2 regions of the Pseudomonas sp. H3_A02 genome follow, and region 1 is predicted to be linked to the other one. Evidence: predicted binding sites of a transcription regulator. Region 1 holds the regulator's gene; the other holds the start of a gene.
What was found. The regulator FliA, encoded in region 1, starts transcription of late flagellar genes. The targets are predictions, from matches to a motif close to CTAAAGTTTNNNNNNNNNNNGCCGNTAA.

Region 1 (12,684 bases):
CGCAGGCTTGGGTCAGTTCGTCGACGCTGGCGCCCATGCCCACCAGGCGAGCGGCCTGGGCGAAGGACAGGCTGGAGGGGTCGCGCTGTTCCAGTTGGGCGAGTTTATCCGGCAACGGCGCGACCACAGCACGCAGCTCATGGAGCGCTTCGCCCATGCGCACGGTGCCGTTCTGGTAATCGTCGACGCGCTTGGCCAGGTCCTTGATGCGCTGATCGCGCAGCGCATCGCCCTGGGCCTGCTGAGCGGCGATCTGCCGCTGGCCACGTATGTATGCCAAGAACATCGCCAGCGTGCCTGCCCAGAAAAGGAACAGGACAATGACTGCTACCTCAAGAATCAAATCAGATACTCTCCAGTTCCGACCACTCTTCTTCGCTCATCATCTTGTCCAGTTCAACCAGAATCAGCAACTCGTTGTTCTTGTTGCACACGCCCTGAATAAACTTGGCGGACTCTTCGTTACCCACGTTCGGCGCCGTCTCGATTTCCGACTGGCGCAGATAAACCACTTCGGCGACGCTGTCGACCATGATGCCAACCACTTGCTTGTCGGCCTCAATGATGACGATCCGGGTATTGTCGCTGATCTCGGCGTTCATCAAGCCGAAGCGCTGACGGGTATCGATCACGGTGACCACGTTGCCACGCAAGTTGATGATGCCCAGCACATAGCTGGGTGCACCCGGTACCGGAGCGATCTCGGTATAGCGCAGCACTTCCTGAACGCGCATCACGTTGATGCCGTAGGTTTCGTTATCGAGCTTGAAGGTCACCCATTGCAGAATCGGATCTTCAGAACCCTTTTGAGACGACGCCTTATCATTCATACCCTGACCCCTCGAAAAACCGCCTGTGGCGGCGTGTACTCTGTCCGGCGACGCTGTGCGCCGCCGGTTGTCTTATTTCGGTTTCTGAACCGGCTTCTTGCTGCCGCCCAGGTGTTTTGCCCCGCCGCTGGCGATCAACTCCGCCAGCTCGGAAACGTCCAGCAAGGCGCACATGTGCTCGATCACCGTACCGGCCAGCCATGGCCGTTGCCCTCGATGGCTGCGCCACTTGATCTCGTTCGGATCCAGGCGCAGCGAACGGCTGACCTGGTGCACCGCCAACCCCCACTCATAACCTTGCACCGAAATCACGTACTGCAGGCCTTGGCGAAAATCATCGCGATAACGGTCCGGCATCACCCAGCGTGCCGTATCCAGTACCTTCAGGTTGCCCGCCTGGCTCGGCAGGATCCCGAGGAACCATTCCGGCTGGCCGAACAACGGCGTCAGTTCCTGCCCGGCCAGGGAATAAATCGATCCCAGGCACACCAGCGGCACCGCCAGGGTCAACCCGGCCACATCGAACAACAAACACTCGAACGGCTCGGCAGCCCAGGCCGGACGGTCGTCGCCCGGCACCGGTGGCGGTGGGTTGCTCGGCGGCAAGTGGACTTCCACCACCGGCGTCACCAGCCCTTGCAGCAACGGGGCAACGGTCGAGACCGGCGCCAGGATCGGCGCAGAAGCCTCCATTACCGCCAGTTGAGGCTTGATGAACGGTGCTTCGACCGCCGCGGCCACCACTGATTTCTGTGCGTCACGGGCCTGCTCTTCGAGCACGGCCGCTTGAAATTCATCCAGCACACCCTCGGCTTCGACATGTTCGGGCAACGCCTCGATCACGTTTGGCAGTGGTGTCAATTCTTCGGTCGCTTCCTGCAATAGCCCATCCAGATAGGACTGCAGGGCCATTTGCGGACGCGAGGTTGTCTTTATTGGGCGGCTCATAGGAACAGTGCGCCACTTGAAGAGGTTATCGGCATGAATGCGGCAGGACTTGAGCGTTCGCAAGCGAACACACTGCCAGTGGAAAGCCTCGTCACCTTAAGCCACCTGCTGCGAAACAAGCTGTTGGGCCAGCAGATGCTTGAGTAGTGCTCGGTAGGCCAGCACGCCACGGCTCTTGCCATCGAATTGCGAAGGGGTCACACCGGCGCGGCTGGCATCCCGCAGGCGGGTGTCGACGGGGATATAGCCTTGCCAGATGTCCTCCGGGTACATGTCCCGCAACACACGCAGGGTCCCCAAGGACGCCTGGGTGCGACGGTCGAACAGTGTCGGCACGATGTTGAAGGCCAGTGTCTGTTTGCGCGAGCGATTGACCATCGCCAGTGTATTGACCATGCGTTCCAGGCCCTTGACCGCCAAATGCTCGGTCTGCACGGGAATCACCAGTTGCTGACTGGCGGCCAACGCATTGACCATCAGCAGCCCCAGCAACGGCGGGCTGTCGATGATCGCGTAATCGAAATCCTGCCACAGCTGCGCCAGACTCTTGGCGATCACCAGGCCCAAGCCGCTCTGCCCGGGCGACTGTCGCTCCAGGGTGGCCAGGGCGGTGCTCGACGGCAACAGGGAAATCCGCTCGTCGCTGGTGGACAACAGCAATTGCCCTGGCAGGCCCTCGGGCACAACGCCCTTGTGCAGGAACAGGTCGAAGTTGCTGTGCTCCAGGCTATCGGGATCGTAGCCGAAATAGCTGGTCATCGAGCCATGGGGGTCCAGGTCGACGATGACCACGCGCTTGCCCGCCTCGGCCAGCAACCCGGCTAAAGCGATGGAAGATGTGGTCTTGCCCACACCACCTTTTTGATTGGCGACTGCCCAGACTCTCATTCGGATCGTTCCTCCCGGCCGAAACAGGCTCGACCGAGAAATAGCTCGGTTATAAAGCGGGTGACGGAGAATTGACGGCACTCTGTCTTCCCGGCGACTTGACCGGAGCCGGTGCAGTTTGTGTGCCAGCCCGCTTCAATGCCGCATCCGGGGTTGCATGGGCCGTACCGGTACCGGTCAGGCTACGACGTACATCGAGGTTACGCGACACCACCAGCACCACCCGCCGGTTGCGCGCACGCCCCTCGGCCGTGGCGTTGTTGGCCACCGGCTGGAACTCACCGTAGCCCACCGAGGCCAGGCGACCGGGGTTCACGCCCTGCATCGCCAGCATGCGCACAATGCTCGCCGAACGGGCCGAGGACAGTTCCCAGTTGGTCGGGTATTGCGCGGTACGGATCGGCTGGTCGTCCGTGAAGCCTTCGACATGGATCGGGTTGTCGAAGGGTTTGAGGATCGCCGCGACCTTATCGATGATGTTGAACGCCATGTCGCTGGGCATGGCGTCGCCGCTGCCGAACAACAGGCTGGAATTGAGTTCGATCTCGACCCACAGCTCGTTGCCGCGCACGGTCATCTGGTTGGAGCTGATCAGGTCACCGAACGCCGCGCTGATGTCGTCGGCGATGCTTTTCAACGGATCGCTGCTGCCGGCGATACCGGCGTCGACCTGCTCGCTGTCCTTGACCAAGGGCTTGGCCGGTGTGGTGGTCTTGGGCCGCTCCTCACCGATAGGGATCGGCTTGAGGGCCCGGTCGGAATCGGTGAAGACCCCGATCAACGCCTCGGAAATGACTTTGTACTTGCCTTCGTTGACCGACGAAATCGAATACATGACCACGAAAAAAGCGAACAGCAGCGTGATGAAGTCGGCGTAGGAAACGAGCCAGCGTTCATGGTTGACGTGTTCTTCACGATGCCTGCGACGTGCCATGCTCCATACCCCCCATCAGTCCATGAAGCCCTGGAGCTTCAACTCAATGGAGCGCGGGTTTTCACCTTCGGCGATCGACAGGATCCCTTCCAGCAACATTTCGCGATAGCGCGACTGACGCAACGCGATGGACTTGAGCTTGGCCGCGATGGGCAGCAGCACCAGGTTGGCACTCGCCACGCCGTAGATCGTGGCGACGAACGCCACGGCGATACCGCTGCCCAGTTGCGACGGATCGGCCAGGTTGCCCATCACATGGATCAGGCCCATCACGGCACCGATGATGCCGATGGTCGGCGCGTAGCCGCCCATGCTTTCGAAGACTTTGGCCGCTTCGATGTCGCGGCTTTCCTGGGTGTAGAAATCCACTTCCAGGATGCTGCGGATGGCCTCCGGCTCGGCGCCGTCCACCAGCAATTGCAGGCCTTTGCGCGAGTAACTGTCAGGTTCGGCGTCAGCCACCCCTTCCAGACCCAGCAAGCCTTCCTTGCGAGCGGTCAGGCTCCAGTTCACGACGCGGTCGATACCACCGGCAAGGTCGACACGGGGCGGGAACAGAATCCAGATCAGCACCTGCATGGCCCGCTTGAAAGCGCTCATGGGAGACTGCAGCAGCGCCGCGCCAACGGTGCCACCGATCACGATCAACGCCGCCGGGCCGTTGGCCAGCGCGCCCAGGTGACCGCCTTCCAGATAATTGCCGCCAATGATGGCGACGAACGCCATGATGATGCCAATCAGGCTGAGCACATCCATTACAGGCAGGCCTCGACCAGGTGTCTACCGATGTCGTCCAACCCATACACTGCGTCGGCAAGATCGGCTTTGACGATCGCCATCGGCATGCCGTAGATCACGCAACTGGCTTCGTCCTGGGCCCAGATCGCACTGCCGCCCTGCTTGAGCAGCCGTGCGCCTTCGCGACCGTCGGCACCCATGCCGGTGAGAACCACCGCCAGAACTTTGTCACCGTAGGACTTGGCCGCGGAACCAAAGGTAATATCCACGCAAGGCTTGTAGTTCAGGCGCTCGTCGCCCGGCAGGATTTTCACCGCGCCGCGACCGTCGATCATCATCTGCTTGCCACCCGGCGCCAGCAAGGCCAGGCCCGGACGCAGGATGTCGCCATCCTCGGCTTCCTTGACGTTGATGTTGCACAGCTTGTCCAGACGCTCGGCAAACGCCTTGGTAAACGCCGCGGGCATGTGCTGGATCAACACGATGGGAGCCGGGAAGTTGGCCGGCAACTGGGTCAGGACCCGTTGCAGCGCCACCGGGCCGCCCGTGGACGTGCCGATGGCAACCAGCTTGTAGGCTTTGCGCTTGGGGGCCGGCGACGAGGCACTGGCAGGTGCCGAACGCGTCGGCGCAGGGGCCGGGGCGCTGCGTACAGGTGCCGGATTGAAGCTGCTCGATGCCGTCGGCGTCGGGCTTGGCGCCGCAACCGGGGCTGGCGCCGGTGCGCTGTAGGCACCGACACGGCGATTGCTGCGGGAAATGCTGTGGACCTTTTCGCACAGCAACTGCCGGACCTTGTCGGGGTTGCGCGAAATGTCTTCGAAATTCTTCGGCAGGAAATCCACCGCCCCGGCGTCCAGCGCATCGAGAGTCACCCGGGCGCCTTCGTGGGTCAGGGACGAGAACATCAAGACCGGGGTCGGGCAGCGCTGCATGATATGCCGCACGGCCGTGATGCCATCCATCATCGGCATCTCGTAGTCCATGGTGATCACGTCCGGCTTGAGTGCCAGGGCCTGATCGATCGCCTCTTTGCCATTAGTCGCGGTACCGACGACCTGAATACTCGTGTCCGCCGAAAGAATTTCCGAGACACGGCGACGGAAAAACCCCGAATCGTCCACCACCAGGACTTTAACTACCATAAACACTCCGTTAGACGAGGCGCGGCCCTGGGCCACGCCCCTCCAGAATCAAATACGCCGGGCGGCGTAACGCTTGAGCATGCTTGGCACATCGAGAATCAACGCGATGCGGCCGTCGCCGGTGATGGTGGCGCCGGACATGCCCGGTGTGCCCTGGAGCATCTTGCCCAACGGCTTGATGACCACTTCTTCCTGGCCCACCAACTGGTCGACGACGAAGCCGATCCGCTGGGTGCCCACCGAAAGGATCACCACATGGCCTTCGCCCTGCTCCACATGAGCCGCGGAGCTGACCAGCCAGCGCTTGAGGTAGAACAGCGGCAATGCCTTGTCCCGTACGATCACCACTTCCTGGCCGTCCACCACGTTGGTGCGCGACAGGTCGAGGTGGAAGATCTCGTTGACGTTGACCAGCGGGAAGGCGAAGGCCTGGTTGCCCAGCATCACCATCAGGGTCGGCATGATCGCCAGGGTCAACGGAACCTTGATGACGATCTTCGAGCCCAGGCCCTTGGTCGAGTAGATATTGATCGAGCCGTTGAGCTGGGAAATCTTGGTTTTCACCACATCCATGCCCACACCACGGCCCGACACGTCGGAAATCTCGGTTTTGGTCGAGAACCCCGGGGCGAAGATCAGGTTGTAGCACTCGGATTCGCTCAGACGGTCAGCCGCATCCTTGTCCATCACACCGCGTTTCACCGCGATGGCACGCAGTACATTCGGGTCCATGCCTTTGCCGTCGTCGGAGATCGACAGCAGGATGTGGTCGCCCTCCTGCTCGGCGGCCAGGATCACCTTGCCGCTGCGGACCTTGCCCGAGGCTTCGCGCTCTTCCGGCGACTCGATGCCGTGGTCGACCGCGTTGCGCACCAAGTGGACCAGCGGGTCGGCCAGGGCTTCGACAAGGTTCTTGTCGAGGTCGGTCTCTTCACCCACCAGTTCCAGGTTGATTTCTTTCTTGAGCTGGCGAGCCAGATCGCGAACCAGGCGCGGGAAGCGCCCGAAGACTTTCTTGATCGGCTGCATGCGGGTCTTCATGACCGCGGTCTGCAGGTCTGCCGTGACCACGTCGAGGTTCGACACGGCTTTGGACATGGCTTCGTCCTGGCTGTTGAGGCCCAGGCGCACCAGTCGGTTACGCACCAGCACCAGTTCGCCGACCATGTTCATGATCTCGTCCAGGCGTGCGGTGTCGACTCGAACGGTGGTCTCGGCTTCGCTGGCTGGTTTTTCCGCTGGCGCCGCCGCCGGAGCACGGGCGGGTGCCGGGGCAGCAGCGGCAGGCTTGGCGGGCTCGGCCTTGGGCTCCGGTGCCTTGGCAGCGGGTTTGGGCGCAGCCTTGGCCGCTGGCGCAACGGTAGCGGGCGCAGCGGCAGCCGTACCGACTTCGCTGAACTTACCCTTGCCATGCAGCTCATCGAGCAGCGATTCGAATTCCTGGTCGCTGATCAGGTCGCTACCCGCGGCAGCGGCGGCGGGCTTGGCCGGCGTCGGTGCCGAAGCGATGGCCGAATCCAGCGCGTCAACGGCAAAGGTGCCCTTGCCATGCAACTGGTCGAGCAAAGCTTCGAATTCATCATCGGTGATGTCCGAGCTGTCGCCCGCCGCTTTCGGGGCGGCCGGGGCCGCCGGCGGAACGACCGCATCCGGCGCGAACTGGCCCTTGCCGTGAAGCTGGTCGAGCAGCGACTCGAACTCGGCGTCGGTGATTTCATCGCTGGCCGCCCCACCGGCGGCTTGCGCAGCAGGTGCAGCCGGAGCGGCTGGTGCCTCGGCCTGGGCCTTGACGGTATTCAGGGAGTCCAGCAGCTGTTCGAATTCGTTATCGGTGATGTCGCCCGATTCTTCGGCGACCGGCTCTTCAACCACCGCCTCGACAATCGGCGCCGCTTCGTCAGCCGATTGCGGCTCGGCCAGGCGCGATAGCGCGGCAAGCAGCTCGGGGGTGGCAGCCGTGATCGGCGAGCGCTCACGCACTTCACTGAACATGCTGTTGACCGCATCCAGCGCTTCGAGCACCACGTCCATCAGTTCCGAATCCACGCGGCGCTCACCCTTGCGCAGGATATCGAACACGTTTTCGGCAATGTGGCAGCACTCCACCAGCTCGTTGAGCTGGAGGAAGCCGGCGCCTCCTTTTACAGTGTGGAAACCGCGAAAAATTGCATTGAGCAGATCCGCATCATCAGGTCGGCTTTCCAGCTCGACCAGCTGTTCGGACAGTTGCTCTAGAATCTCGCCGGCCTCAACCAGGAAATCCTGAAGGATCTCTTCATCGGCGCCGAAGCTCATTAATGGCTGCTCCTAAAACAGGGCTAAAACTCAGAATCCAAGGCTGGACAGCAAATCGTCCACATCGTCCTGACCGGACATAACGTCTTCTCTTTTATCGGCATGAATTTGCGGACCTTCACCCTGAGAGAGATGTTTTTGTGGATCTTTTTCAGCAAGCATCGCTTCACGGTCGTGTTCGATGCCTGCAAAGCGGTCGACCTGGCTGGCCATCAACACCAGTTTGAGCAGGTTGCTTTCCACTTCGGTGACCAACTGGGTCACACGCTTGATCACCTGGCCGGTCAGGTCTTGATAGTCCTGGGCCAGCAGAATGTCGTTGAGGTTGCTTGCCACGGCGCGGTTCTCGGTGCTGCTGCGCGTCAGGAAACCGTCGACCCGACGGGCCAGCTCCCGAAACTCTTCAGCACCGACTTCGCGACGCATGAACCGGCCCCAGTCGGTGCTCAAGGCCTGGGCTTCTTCACTCAGGCCGTTGACCAGCGGCGTTGCGCTTTCCACCAGGTCCATGGTGCGGTTCGCCGCGGCCTCGGTCAGCTTGACCACATACCCCAGGCGCTCGGTGGCGTCGGTGATCTGCGAGACTTCCTCGGCCTGCGGCATGTGCGGGTCGATCTGGAAATTGACAATCGCGCTGTGCAGTTCACGCGTGAGCTTGCCCACTTCCTGATACAGACCGCGGTCACGGGTCTGGTTGAGCTCATGGATCATTTGAACCGCATCGCCAAAGCGACCTTTTTCAAGGCTGTCGACCAGTTCGCGGGCATGTTTTTTCAGGGTCGATTCGAAATCGCCCATTGAAGATTCGTTGTCCATAGCTCCCCCGTGGCGCCGTTAACCGATGCGTTCGAAGATTTTTTCGATCTTCTCTTTCAACGCCTGGGCCGTGAAGGGTTTGACCACATAGCCGTTTACACCGGCCTGGGCCGCTTCGATGATCTGCTCGCGCTTGGCTTCGGCAGTGACCATCAGCACCGGAAGATGCTTGAGCTTTTCGTCGGCGCGCACATGGCGCAACAAGTCGATACCGGTCATGCCGGGCATGTTCCAGTCAGTCACCAGAAAGTCGATGCTCCCGCTGTTGAGGACCGGAATGGCTGTGACGCCATCATCCGCCTCGACCGTGTTGGTGAACCCAAGGTCACGCAACAGGTTTTTTATGATCCGCCGCATCGTTGAGAAGTCATCAACGATGAGGATTTTCATGTTCTTGTCCAATTCGACCTCCAAGCAGTCTTAAACGCGCCCAGCACCTGGACGCGCCATTTCAATCAATCCGGCACAACACTCGACAACGGTCCGGAGCACAACGGATGGAGACTGGCGCAGTACCTGCCAGGCCAGCCTCGTCGCAGTGTCCCCACACTGCCTGTCAACGCGCTCGCCACTCCCCCAAACGCCCCCGCAAACGGGCCGCGCACTGGCTGTGTAACTGGCTGACCCGCGATTCGCTGACCCCCAGGACCTCACCGATTTCCTTGAGGTTCAGCTCTTCGTCGTAGTACAGCGCCAAGACCAGTCGCTCACGCTCCGGCAAATTGGCAATCGCATCCGCCAGCGCGCTCTGGAAACGTTCATCTTCCAGGTCACGCGATGGCTCCATGTGAGCACTCGCGCCATCCTCGTGCAGCCCTTCGTGTTCGCCGTCCTGCAGCAGGTCGTCGAAACTGAACAGGCGGCTGCCCAAGGTATCGTTCAAAATCCCGTAATAATCATCGAGACTTAACTGGAGTTCGGCAGCAACTTCGTGATCTTTAGCGTCACGCCCGGTTTTCGCTTCAATTGCCCGAATCGCGTCACTGACCATGCGGGTATTGCGGTGCACCGAACGCGGCGCCCAATCGCCCTTGCGGACTTCATCGAGCATCGCCCCGCGAATGCGAATACCGGCATAGGTCTCGAAACTGGCGCCTTTGCTGGCGTCGTATTTGTTCGACACTTCAAGCAGGCCGATCATGCCGGCCTGGATCAAGTCCTCGACCTGGACACTGGCCGGCAACCGCGCCAGCAAGTGGTAGGCGATACGCTTGACCAGTGGCGCATAACGCTCGATCAATTCGTATTGGGCGTCCCGTGCCGATTTTTTGTAGAGATGGTTGTAACCGCTGGCTGTCATAGCACGGGCCCTGCTGTTTGTTGCACAAGACGTTCGACGAAAAACTCCAGATGCCCGCGAGGATTGGCCGGCAATGGCCAGGTATCGACCTTCTGGGCGATCGCCTTGAACGCCAGCGCGCATTTGGAACGTGGAAAGGCTTCATAGACGGCACGTTGCTTCTGGACGGCCTTGCGCACGCTTTCGTCGTAAGGCACCGCGCCGACGTATTGCAGGGCGACGTCCAGGAAGCGATCGGTGACCTTGGTCAACTTGGCGAACAGGTTGCGTCCTTCCTGCGGGCTCTGGGCCATGTTGGCCAGGACGCGGAAGCGGTTCATGCCATAGTCGCGGTTCAGCAGTTTGATCAGGGCGTAGGCGTCGGTGATGGACGTCGGTTCGTCGCAGACCACCAGCAGCACTTCCTGGGCGGCGCGCACGAAACTGACGACCGAGTCGCCAATGCCAGCCGCGGTATCGATCACCAGCACATCGAGGTTGTCGCCGATGTCGCTGAAAGCCTGGATCAGGCCCGCGTGTTGGGCTGGGGTCAGGTGAACCATGCTCTGGGTGCCGGAGGCAGCCGGCACGATACGAATCCCGCCTGGCCCCTGCAACAGCACGTCGCGCAGTTCGCAGCGGCCTTCGATCACGTCCGCCAGGGTGCGTTTGGGGGTAAGCCCCAGCAGCACGTCGACGTTCGCCAGGCCCAGGTCGGCGTCCAGCAGCATGACCCGTCGGCCAAGCTCTGCAAGAGCCAGGGACAAGTTCACTGACACGTTAGTCTTCCCGACGCCACCTTTGCCGCCGGTCACCGCGATCACCTGTACGGGATGCATGCTGCCCATGTTCGTTCTTTACCTTGTCTTCTTAGACGGAGGCCACATTACTGGCTGCGCGTTCGCATAAGGAACAATGCATGGCAGACCATCGATGTAGGTACAAAAAATATTCATGATTACCTCAGCCGACCTGCTTGCTCGGGCTGTGGTAGATGTCAGCGAACATGTCAGCCATGGCTTCTTCGCTGGGTTCTTCCTGCATTTGCACACTCACGGCACGACTGACCAGTTGATGACGGCGCGGCAGATGCAAATCATCCGGGATCCGCGGCCCATCGGTCAGGTAGGCCACCGGCAGTTCATGACCGATCGCCAGGCTCAACACCTCGCCCAGGCTTGCCGTTTCGTCCAGCTTAGTCAGGATGCAGCCGGCCAGTCCGCAGCGTTTGTAGCTGTGGTATGCGGCGGTTAGAACCTGTTTCTGGCTGGTGGTTGCCAACACGAGATAATTTTTTGACTTGATACCGCGTCCGGCCAGGCTTTCGAGCTGCATGCGCAGGGCTGGATCGCTGGCTTGCAGGCCCGCGGTATCGATCAGCACAACGCGTTTGCGCAGCAAAGGCTCCAGCGCCTGGGCCAGGGATTGGCCCGGATCCACATGGGTCACCGACACATTGAGGATCCGGCCCAGGGTCTTGAGTTGTTCCTGGGCACCGATGCGGAAACTGTCCATGCTCACCAGGGCGATGCTCTGGGCGCCGTACTTGAGTACATAACGGGCGGCGAGCTTGGCCAGGGTGGTGGTCTTGCCCATGCCGGCAGGACCGACCATGGCAATCACTCCGCCCTCTTCCAGTGGCTCGACTTCCGGCGTGGAGATCATCCGCGCCAGGTGCGCCAGCAACATGCGCCAAGCCTGGCGCGGTTCTTCGATACCATTGATCAGCGCCAGCAGGTCCCGGGACAACGGGCCGGACAGGCCGATGCGTTGCAGGCGACGCCACAGGTTGGCCTGGGCCGGACGGCTGCCTTGCAGCTGGTTCCAGGCCAGGGAGCCGAGCTGGACTTCCATCAGCTCGCGCAGGCTGTTGAGTTCAAAGCGCATTGAGTCCAGGGCGCGCGGATCGACCCCGCGGACAGGCGCGGCGGGAGCCGGTTCCGGACGACGCGGTTCGGCCTGGGCCTGCTCCATTAGCGGTTCGGCGGCGGTCAAGGGCAGGCCGGCGGTCAGCGGCTGACCGGCGAACAATTGACGATTGGTGCCCGCGGCACCCTCGCCTTCGCTGCTGCGCAGGCTCAGTTCGGCCTGGGCGCTGGCGATGCGCGATTGGGTCTTGCGCAGCTCATCTTCGAGCTCCATGTTCGGAACCCGCGGGGCCAGCGCAGACAGTTTGTAATCCAGGGCCGCCGTCAGCTCGACACCGCCGGCGATACGACGGTTGCCAATGATGGCTGCTTCAGCGCCCAGCTCGTCACGAACCAGTTTCATGGCCTGACGCATGTCGGCGGCGAAAAAACGCTTCACTTGCATAAACCACTACCTCAGCCGTTGGGCCCTACTGTCGCAACGATGGTCACTTGCTTGTTGTCCGGTATTTCCTGGTACGCCAGCACATGCAGCCCCGGGACCGCGAGGCGCCCGAATCGCGAGAGCATCGCGCGAATCGGACCGGCCACCAGCAGGATCACCGGTTGGCCTTGCATCTCTTGCCGCTGGGCTGCTTCGATCAGCGAACGCTGCAGCTTCTCGGCCATGCTTGGCTCCAGCAGGACACCCTCTTCCGAGCCTTGTCCTGCCTTCTGCAGACTATTGAGCAATATCTGTTCCAACCTTGGCTCCAAGGTGATCACAGGCAGCTCAGACTCAGTGCCTACAATGCTTTGGACGATTGCGCGGGACACGCCGACCCGAACCGCAGCCACCAAGGCGGCGGTATCTTGACTCTTGGCGGCGTTGTTGGCGATGGCCTCGGCGATACTGCGTATGTCGCGCACGGGCACTTGTTCGGCCAGCAGCGCCTGCAGCACC
Region 2 (5,945 bases), 1.7 Mb from region 1:
AGCAAAACCCTGCATCCCGGCCATCCAATGACCACGAGAATACAGGGTTTTGCGAAGGTTGCCCGAAGCACTTGGTGCCTTTACGCAGGTTTTACGCAGCGGCGAATTGTTCGCCGATCTGCGCATGGGCTTCACTCATGCCCTTGCTACGCATGTCGTCGCCCTTGGCGAGCCCTTCCGCACGGACAAATTCGATCTCGGTAATGCCCAGGAAACCAAACATCACTTTCAGATAATCCTCATGGCCTGCACCACTAGGCTGCCCGGCATGCAAACCTCCGGCGGTGGAAACGATCACCAGCTTCTTGCCACCGCACAGGCCTTCGAAGCCAGCTTCGGTGTAGCGGAACGTCTGGCCGGCCACGGCAATGCGGTCGATCCAGGCCTTGAGTTGGGTCGGAATGCTGAAGTTGTACATCGGCGCGGCGATAACCAGCGCATCCGCCGCCTGAAACTCTGCCATTGTCTCGGCGCTAAGGTCCGCTTCGTACTTGAGCGCGGCGTCGCGCAATTCAGCACTGGTACCGGCGGCAACCAGCGTCTGGGCGGAAAAATGGCTGATGGCGTCGGCGGCCAGGTCACGATAGGTGACGGTGATACCTGGCTCGGCCGCTTTCCAGGCTTCAACCACTTCACGGCTCAATTGGCGGGAAGCGGAGTTGTCGCCGAGGATGCTCGAATCGATGTGCAGCAGTTTCATGTGAGTGCTCTCCAAGTGAGGACCGACCAGGCGATCAATTGGCGACCATCCTATCGATGAAGCCAATGATCGATAAGTCGGCATAAATGCGATAGTTTGTCCTACTGACAGGACAATCGAGCTCACCATGCAAGACCTCAATGACTTGTATTACTTCGCCAAAGTCGTCGAAGCCGGCGGATTCGCGGCGGCCGGGCGCTTGCTGGGCATTCCCAAGTCGCGACTGTCGCGGCGTATCGCCGAGCTGGAAGAACGCCTCGGCGCCCGCCTGCTGCAGCGCACCACCCGCCAGTTGAAATTGACCGCGGTCGGCGAACCTTATCTGCGCCATTGCCAGGCGATGTTGCTGGAGGCCGAGATGGCCGACGAAGCGGTGGCGAGCATGTCCAGCGAGCCCCGTGGCCGTTTGCGGGTGTCGAGCCCGGTGGGCCTGGCCCATCAGTTCCTGCCGGTGGTGATCGAAACTTTCCTGGTGAAATACCCCCTGGTACAGCTGGAAATGACCCTGCTCAACCGCCGGGTCGACCTGATCGGCGAAGGCATCGACGTGGCGCTGCGCGTGCGCGACCTGGGGGACGAAGACCCACTGCTGATGACCCGGCGTTTGCGCCGGGCACGCCTGATGCTGGTGGCCAGCCCCGCGTTCGTTGAAGGGCGACGGATCGAAACCCCGGACGACCTCAAGCCCTTACCGGTGTTAGGGGCGCTGGAAGCCGATCGCCTGGTGCATCTGCGTCTGGTCAAGGCCGATGGGCAGCAGGCCGAACTGAGCCTGGAGGCCCGCCTGGGCATCGACGACTTCATTGTGCGTCGGGCCTGCACCCTCGCCGGCCTGGGCTTCACTTTATTGCCAAGCATGTATTGCGAGCAGGAATTGCGTGACGGCACACTGGTGGAGCTGCTGCCTGGATGGTCATTGCCCGACGGCTGGCTCCAGGCGGTCTACCCGCATCGGCGCGGCATGTTGCCGGCGGTGCGTGCCTGGATCGATCATTTGGTGGAAGCCTTCGAGGGCTGTGGAGAAAGAACGCTATGAGTTTGAGCGAAGAGGATGTCGCGCGGTTTTGCCTGGACTTGCCCGGTGCCAGGGAAGACTACAAATGGGGTGGCGTGCGGGTATTTTCCATTGCCGGGAACAAAATGTTCGCCCTCCAGGGCCTGCGGGGCGACTCGTTGGCGTTCAAGGTCGACAAGGATCTGTTCCTGGGTCATTGCGACCGCCCGGACATTCACCCCGCGCCGTACCTGGCGCGGGCCCAGTGGGTCATCATGCAGGTGCCCTACCCGCTGGGGGCTGAAGAGCTGCGCAATTTGCTGCGCCGCTCTCATCAATTGGTGGTCAGCAAGTTACCGAAGCGTACCCAGGTTGGGTTATTGCTGTAGTGGCGGCAGCGACTGAACCACCGCTATCGCGAGCAAGCTCGCTCCCCCACTAGGACAACGCCAACAGATAACCGCCCAGGAACAACTGGTCGATCCAGAACACCTGGTGCAACAGCACGATGAACCAGAACACCACTTGAAATGAGACTTTGCGGGTCTTGTGGCGAAACAGCTGCTGGGCCAGCAAGGCGCCGGGCCAACCGCCGGCCAGCTCTACCGCATGCAACACATTCTCCGGGGTACGCCAGGCGTCGGCGCGCGCCTTGCGCTTGTCGCTCCAGTACAGCAGGAACGCCACCACGCTGACGACGCCATAGGCCCCCATCGGCACCCACGACACCGCCCGCAGCCCGAACAGCAGCGAACCGAACAGCGGCAAGGCACAGACCAGGGCAAACACCGTCAGTTTGAGCCGCAGGTGCTGCACGGCGCCGTCGGCGTTGCGCCCGGCACGTTTGCGGTTGCCTGAATCGTTCATGGCTTGGCGGCGGTCCAGTCCACCCAGCCGAACTGCCAGGTGGCCAGGATCAGCAGGCCAAAAGCGATTCGATACCAGGCGAACACGGCGTAGCTGTGACTGGCGATGAACCGCAGCAGGCCCTTGACCGCGATCATGGCGAAAATGAACGCCGTGACAAAACCAATGGCGAACACTGGGAAATCCGCCGGGACGAACAGTTCGCGGTACTTGTAGCCCGAGTAGACGGCCGCACCGACCATGGTGGGCATCGCCAGGAAGAACGAGAATTCGGTAGCAGTTTTACGCGACAGACCGAACAGCAAGCCACCAATGATGGTCGCGCCGGAACGGGAGGTGCCCGGGATCATCGCTATGCATTGGGCCAGGCCAACCTTCAGTGCGTCCTTCCAGGAGATCTCGTCCACCGTCTCGGCGTGCACCTGGTGCTGACGCTTCTCGGCCCAGAGCATCACCAGACCGCCCACCACCAGCGCGGCGGCCACGGTGATCGGGTTGAACAGGTAATGGTGGATCCAGTCGGCAAACAGCACGCCCAAGACCACGGCCGGCAGGAAGGCGATCAGCAGGTTGGCGGTAAACCGGCGAGCGCTGGGTTGCGTCGGTAGCCCCAGCACCACGTCGAAGATCTTGCGCCGGAACTCCCAGACCACCGCGAGGATCGCGCCCAGCTGAATGATGATGTTGAATGCCATCGAGCGTTCGCCACCGAACTCGAGCAAGTCGGCGACAATGATCTGGTGCCCCGTGCTGGAAATCGGCAGAAACTCCGTCAAGCCTTCCACTACGCCAAGAATCAATGCCGAAAAGGCCGTCCACAAATCCATTCATCCCCCAAAAAAGACGCTGTTCAAGCAGGTCTTATCAATATTCAAGTGTCATGCAGGTACACGCAGCGGCTGCACGATAACCGCGACCTTTCAAAAAAAACCAATGAAAAATCAGAACAGACTCAGGTTTTGCGCTGCGGGGCCGAAATCCTATCAGACAAGCCCTGATAACGCTGCCGCGTTATGACCCAGGTCAATCATGGATAGCCGCCGGGCGCTAAAGTGCCGGCCGTCGTTAATGACAAGAATAAGAAACCGGAGTGACAGCGTATGAATAGCTTGCGCAGTGTGTCGATCAGCCGACGCTTGTGGCTCATCCTGGTCGTGGCCATCGTGATGTTGTTCACGCTAGGCGCCTTTATGCTCAAGCAGATCCACACGGACCTGTATCAGGCCAAGGTGCAGAAGACCCAGCATGTGGTGCAGACCGCCAGTGGTGTACTGAGCTACTACCATGGGCTGGAAACCGCCGGCACCCTGACCCGCGAGGCAGCGCAGAAGCAAGCCCTCAGCGCCGTGCGAGGCCTGCGCTATGACCAGAGCGATTACTTCTGGATCAACGACCTGACGCCGGTCATGGTCATGCACCCGACCAACCCGAAGCTTGAAGGCCAGAACCTCTCGGCGATCCGCGACCCGAACGGTTTTGCGCTGTTCAACGAGATGGTCGCCATCGCCAAAGCCAAGGGTGCCGGGATCATCGATTACCTCTGGCCCAAGCCGGGCGCCGAAGCGCCGGTCGCCAAGACTTCCTACGTCAAACTGTTCGAACCGTGGGGCTGGATCATCGGTTCCGGCGTGTACGTAGACGACGTCCAGGCAGAGTTCCAGTCCCAGTTGATCAAGGCTTCGTTGATTGGCTTGGCGATCACCCTGGTCATGGGCCTTCTGCTGACTCTGATTGTGCGCAGCATCGTCCGCCCGCTTCAAGAAACCGTCAACGCCATGGCCAATATCGCCAGCGGCGAAAGCGATCTGACGCGTACCCTCGACACCCACGGCCAGGACGAAGTCACGCAACTGGCCCGGCATTTCAACGCTTTTACCGCCAAATTGCGCCAGGTGGTGAGCCAGTTGCAGGCCTCGGCCAGCGAGCTGGGGCAATCTTCCAACGAATTGGGCAACGACGCGGCTCAAGCCCAGGAACGCAGCCAGCAACAGTCACAACAAATGGAACTGGTGGCCACCGCGATCAACGAAGTGACCTATGGCGTGCAGGACGTGGCCAAGAACGCCGAGCACGCGGCCAGTGAGATGCGCGACGCCGAATCCCAGGCCCAGCAAGGCCAGGTCAACATCGATGGGAGCTTGCAGCAGATCGACCGCTTGTCCCAGACCATCGATCAAGCCGTGGAAGTGATTCGCACCCTGGCGAGTGAAAGCACCCAGATCGGCAGTGTGCTGGAGGTGATTCGTTCCATCGCCGAACAAACCAACCTGTTGGCCCTCAACGCCGCGATCGAAGCCGCCCGCGCCGGCGAGCAAGGCCGGGGCTTTGCGGTGGTTGCTGATGAAGTGCGGCTGCTGGCCCAGCGCACGCAGAAATCCACCGCCGAGATCCAGGCGATGATCGAGCGCCTGCAAACCCACTCCGAAGCCGCCGTGAAAGTCATCGGCGACAGCAGCCGTGCCTCGCAACTGACCATCGAACAGGCCGGCCTCGCCGGTGCCAGCCTCAACGCCATCGGCCAGGCCCTGCGCAACCTCAACAGCCTGAACGCCTCCATCGCCAGCGCCACCCTGCAACAGGCCCATGTGGTGGAAGACATCAACCAGAACGTCACCCAGGCCGCCGGCCTGTCCCATAGCACCGCCATGGCCGCCGAACAGTCCAGCCAGGCAAGCAGCCGCCTCAAGGCGTTGAGTGAACAGTTGAATGGGTTGCTCAAGCAATTCCGAGTCTAAAGATCGGTAGCCAACCCTGTGGGAGCGAGCAAGCTCGCTCCCACAGGGGATTTGTGGCGAGTACCAAACCAGAGACCAACGCAAAACCGCGGTGGGGGCGAGCCTGCTCGCGATAGCGCCAGCCCATTTACGACATTGGTATTGGAGCTCTCCACGCCATAGCGTTTACAATCGCCGCCCTCTCCTCTTTCCCCAAGGAACTGCCATGTCCGGGCTTGAACTGTTTGCCGCAGCCCTCGGCGTGATCGCCGTCTGGTTGACCGTCAAGCAGAACCCCTGGTGCTGGCCAATCGGCCTGGTCATGGTGTTGCTGTACAGCTGGATTTTTTTCGAGGTGAAGTTGTACTCGGACATGCTGCTGCAGGTTGTCTACGCGGTGCTGCAACTCTACGGTTGGTGGCAATGGACCCGTGCCGGACGCAATCATGATGGGCGTCAGGTCAGCCGCCTCGGTGGGCCGTCGGTGTTGCTCGGCCTGGCCATCGGCGCGGTGGGCAGCCTGCTGTTGGGCGCTGCCATGGCTCACTGGACCGACGCCGCCCAGCCCTGGCTCGACGCCGCGCTTACGGGGTTCAGCCTCGTGGCCCAGTGGTGGATGGCACAGAAACGCGTGCAATGCTGGCCGCTGTGGATCGCCCTGGACGTGATC

Region 2: the regulator FliA is predicted to act here: its motif matches at 3,513-3,540, upstream of AB4N80_RS18645 (methyl-accepting chemotaxis protein).

What each region holds. Positions count from the first base shown of each region.
Region 1 is NZ_CP162807.1:5,962,933-5,975,616, forward strand. Features, by position in the region: gene AB4N80_RS26155 (DUF2802 domain-containing protein) at 1-343, opposite strand, end outside; gene AB4N80_RS26160 (chemotaxis protein CheW) at 345-830, opposite strand; gene AB4N80_RS26165 (CheW domain-containing protein) at 903-1,778, opposite strand; gene AB4N80_RS26170 (ParA family protein) at 1,875-2,666, opposite strand; gene motD (flagellar motor protein MotD) at 2,716-3,600, opposite strand; gene AB4N80_RS26180 (flagellar motor protein) at 3,616-4,356, opposite strand; gene AB4N80_RS26185 (protein-glutamate methylesterase/protein-glutamine glutaminase) at 4,356-5,483, opposite strand; gene AB4N80_RS26190 (chemotaxis protein CheA) at 5,532-7,778, opposite strand; gene AB4N80_RS26195 (protein phosphatase CheZ) at 7,809-8,594, opposite strand; gene AB4N80_RS26200 (chemotaxis response regulator CheY) at 8,613-8,984, opposite strand; gene fliA (RNA polymerase sigma factor FliA) at 9,151-9,894, opposite strand; gene fleN (flagellar synthesis regulator FleN) at 9,891-10,721, opposite strand; gene flhF (flagellar biosynthesis protein FlhF) at 10,837-12,186, opposite strand; gene flhA (flagellar biosynthesis protein FlhA) at 12,198-12,684, opposite strand, start outside.
Region 2 is NZ_CP162807.1:4,223,431-4,229,375, reverse strand. Features, by position in the region: gene AB4N80_RS18670 (FMN-dependent NADH-azoreductase) at 92-700, opposite strand; gene AB4N80_RS18665 (LysR substrate-binding domain-containing protein) at 828-1,736, shown strand; gene AB4N80_RS18660 (MmcQ/YjbR family DNA-binding protein) at 1,733-2,083, shown strand; gene AB4N80_RS18655 (DUF1294 domain-containing protein) at 2,133-2,561, opposite strand; gene AB4N80_RS18650 (undecaprenyl-diphosphate phosphatase) at 2,558-3,388, opposite strand; gene AB4N80_RS18645 (methyl-accepting chemotaxis protein) at 3,662-5,296, shown strand; gene pnuC (nicotinamide riboside transporter PnuC) at 5,502-5,945, shown strand, end outside.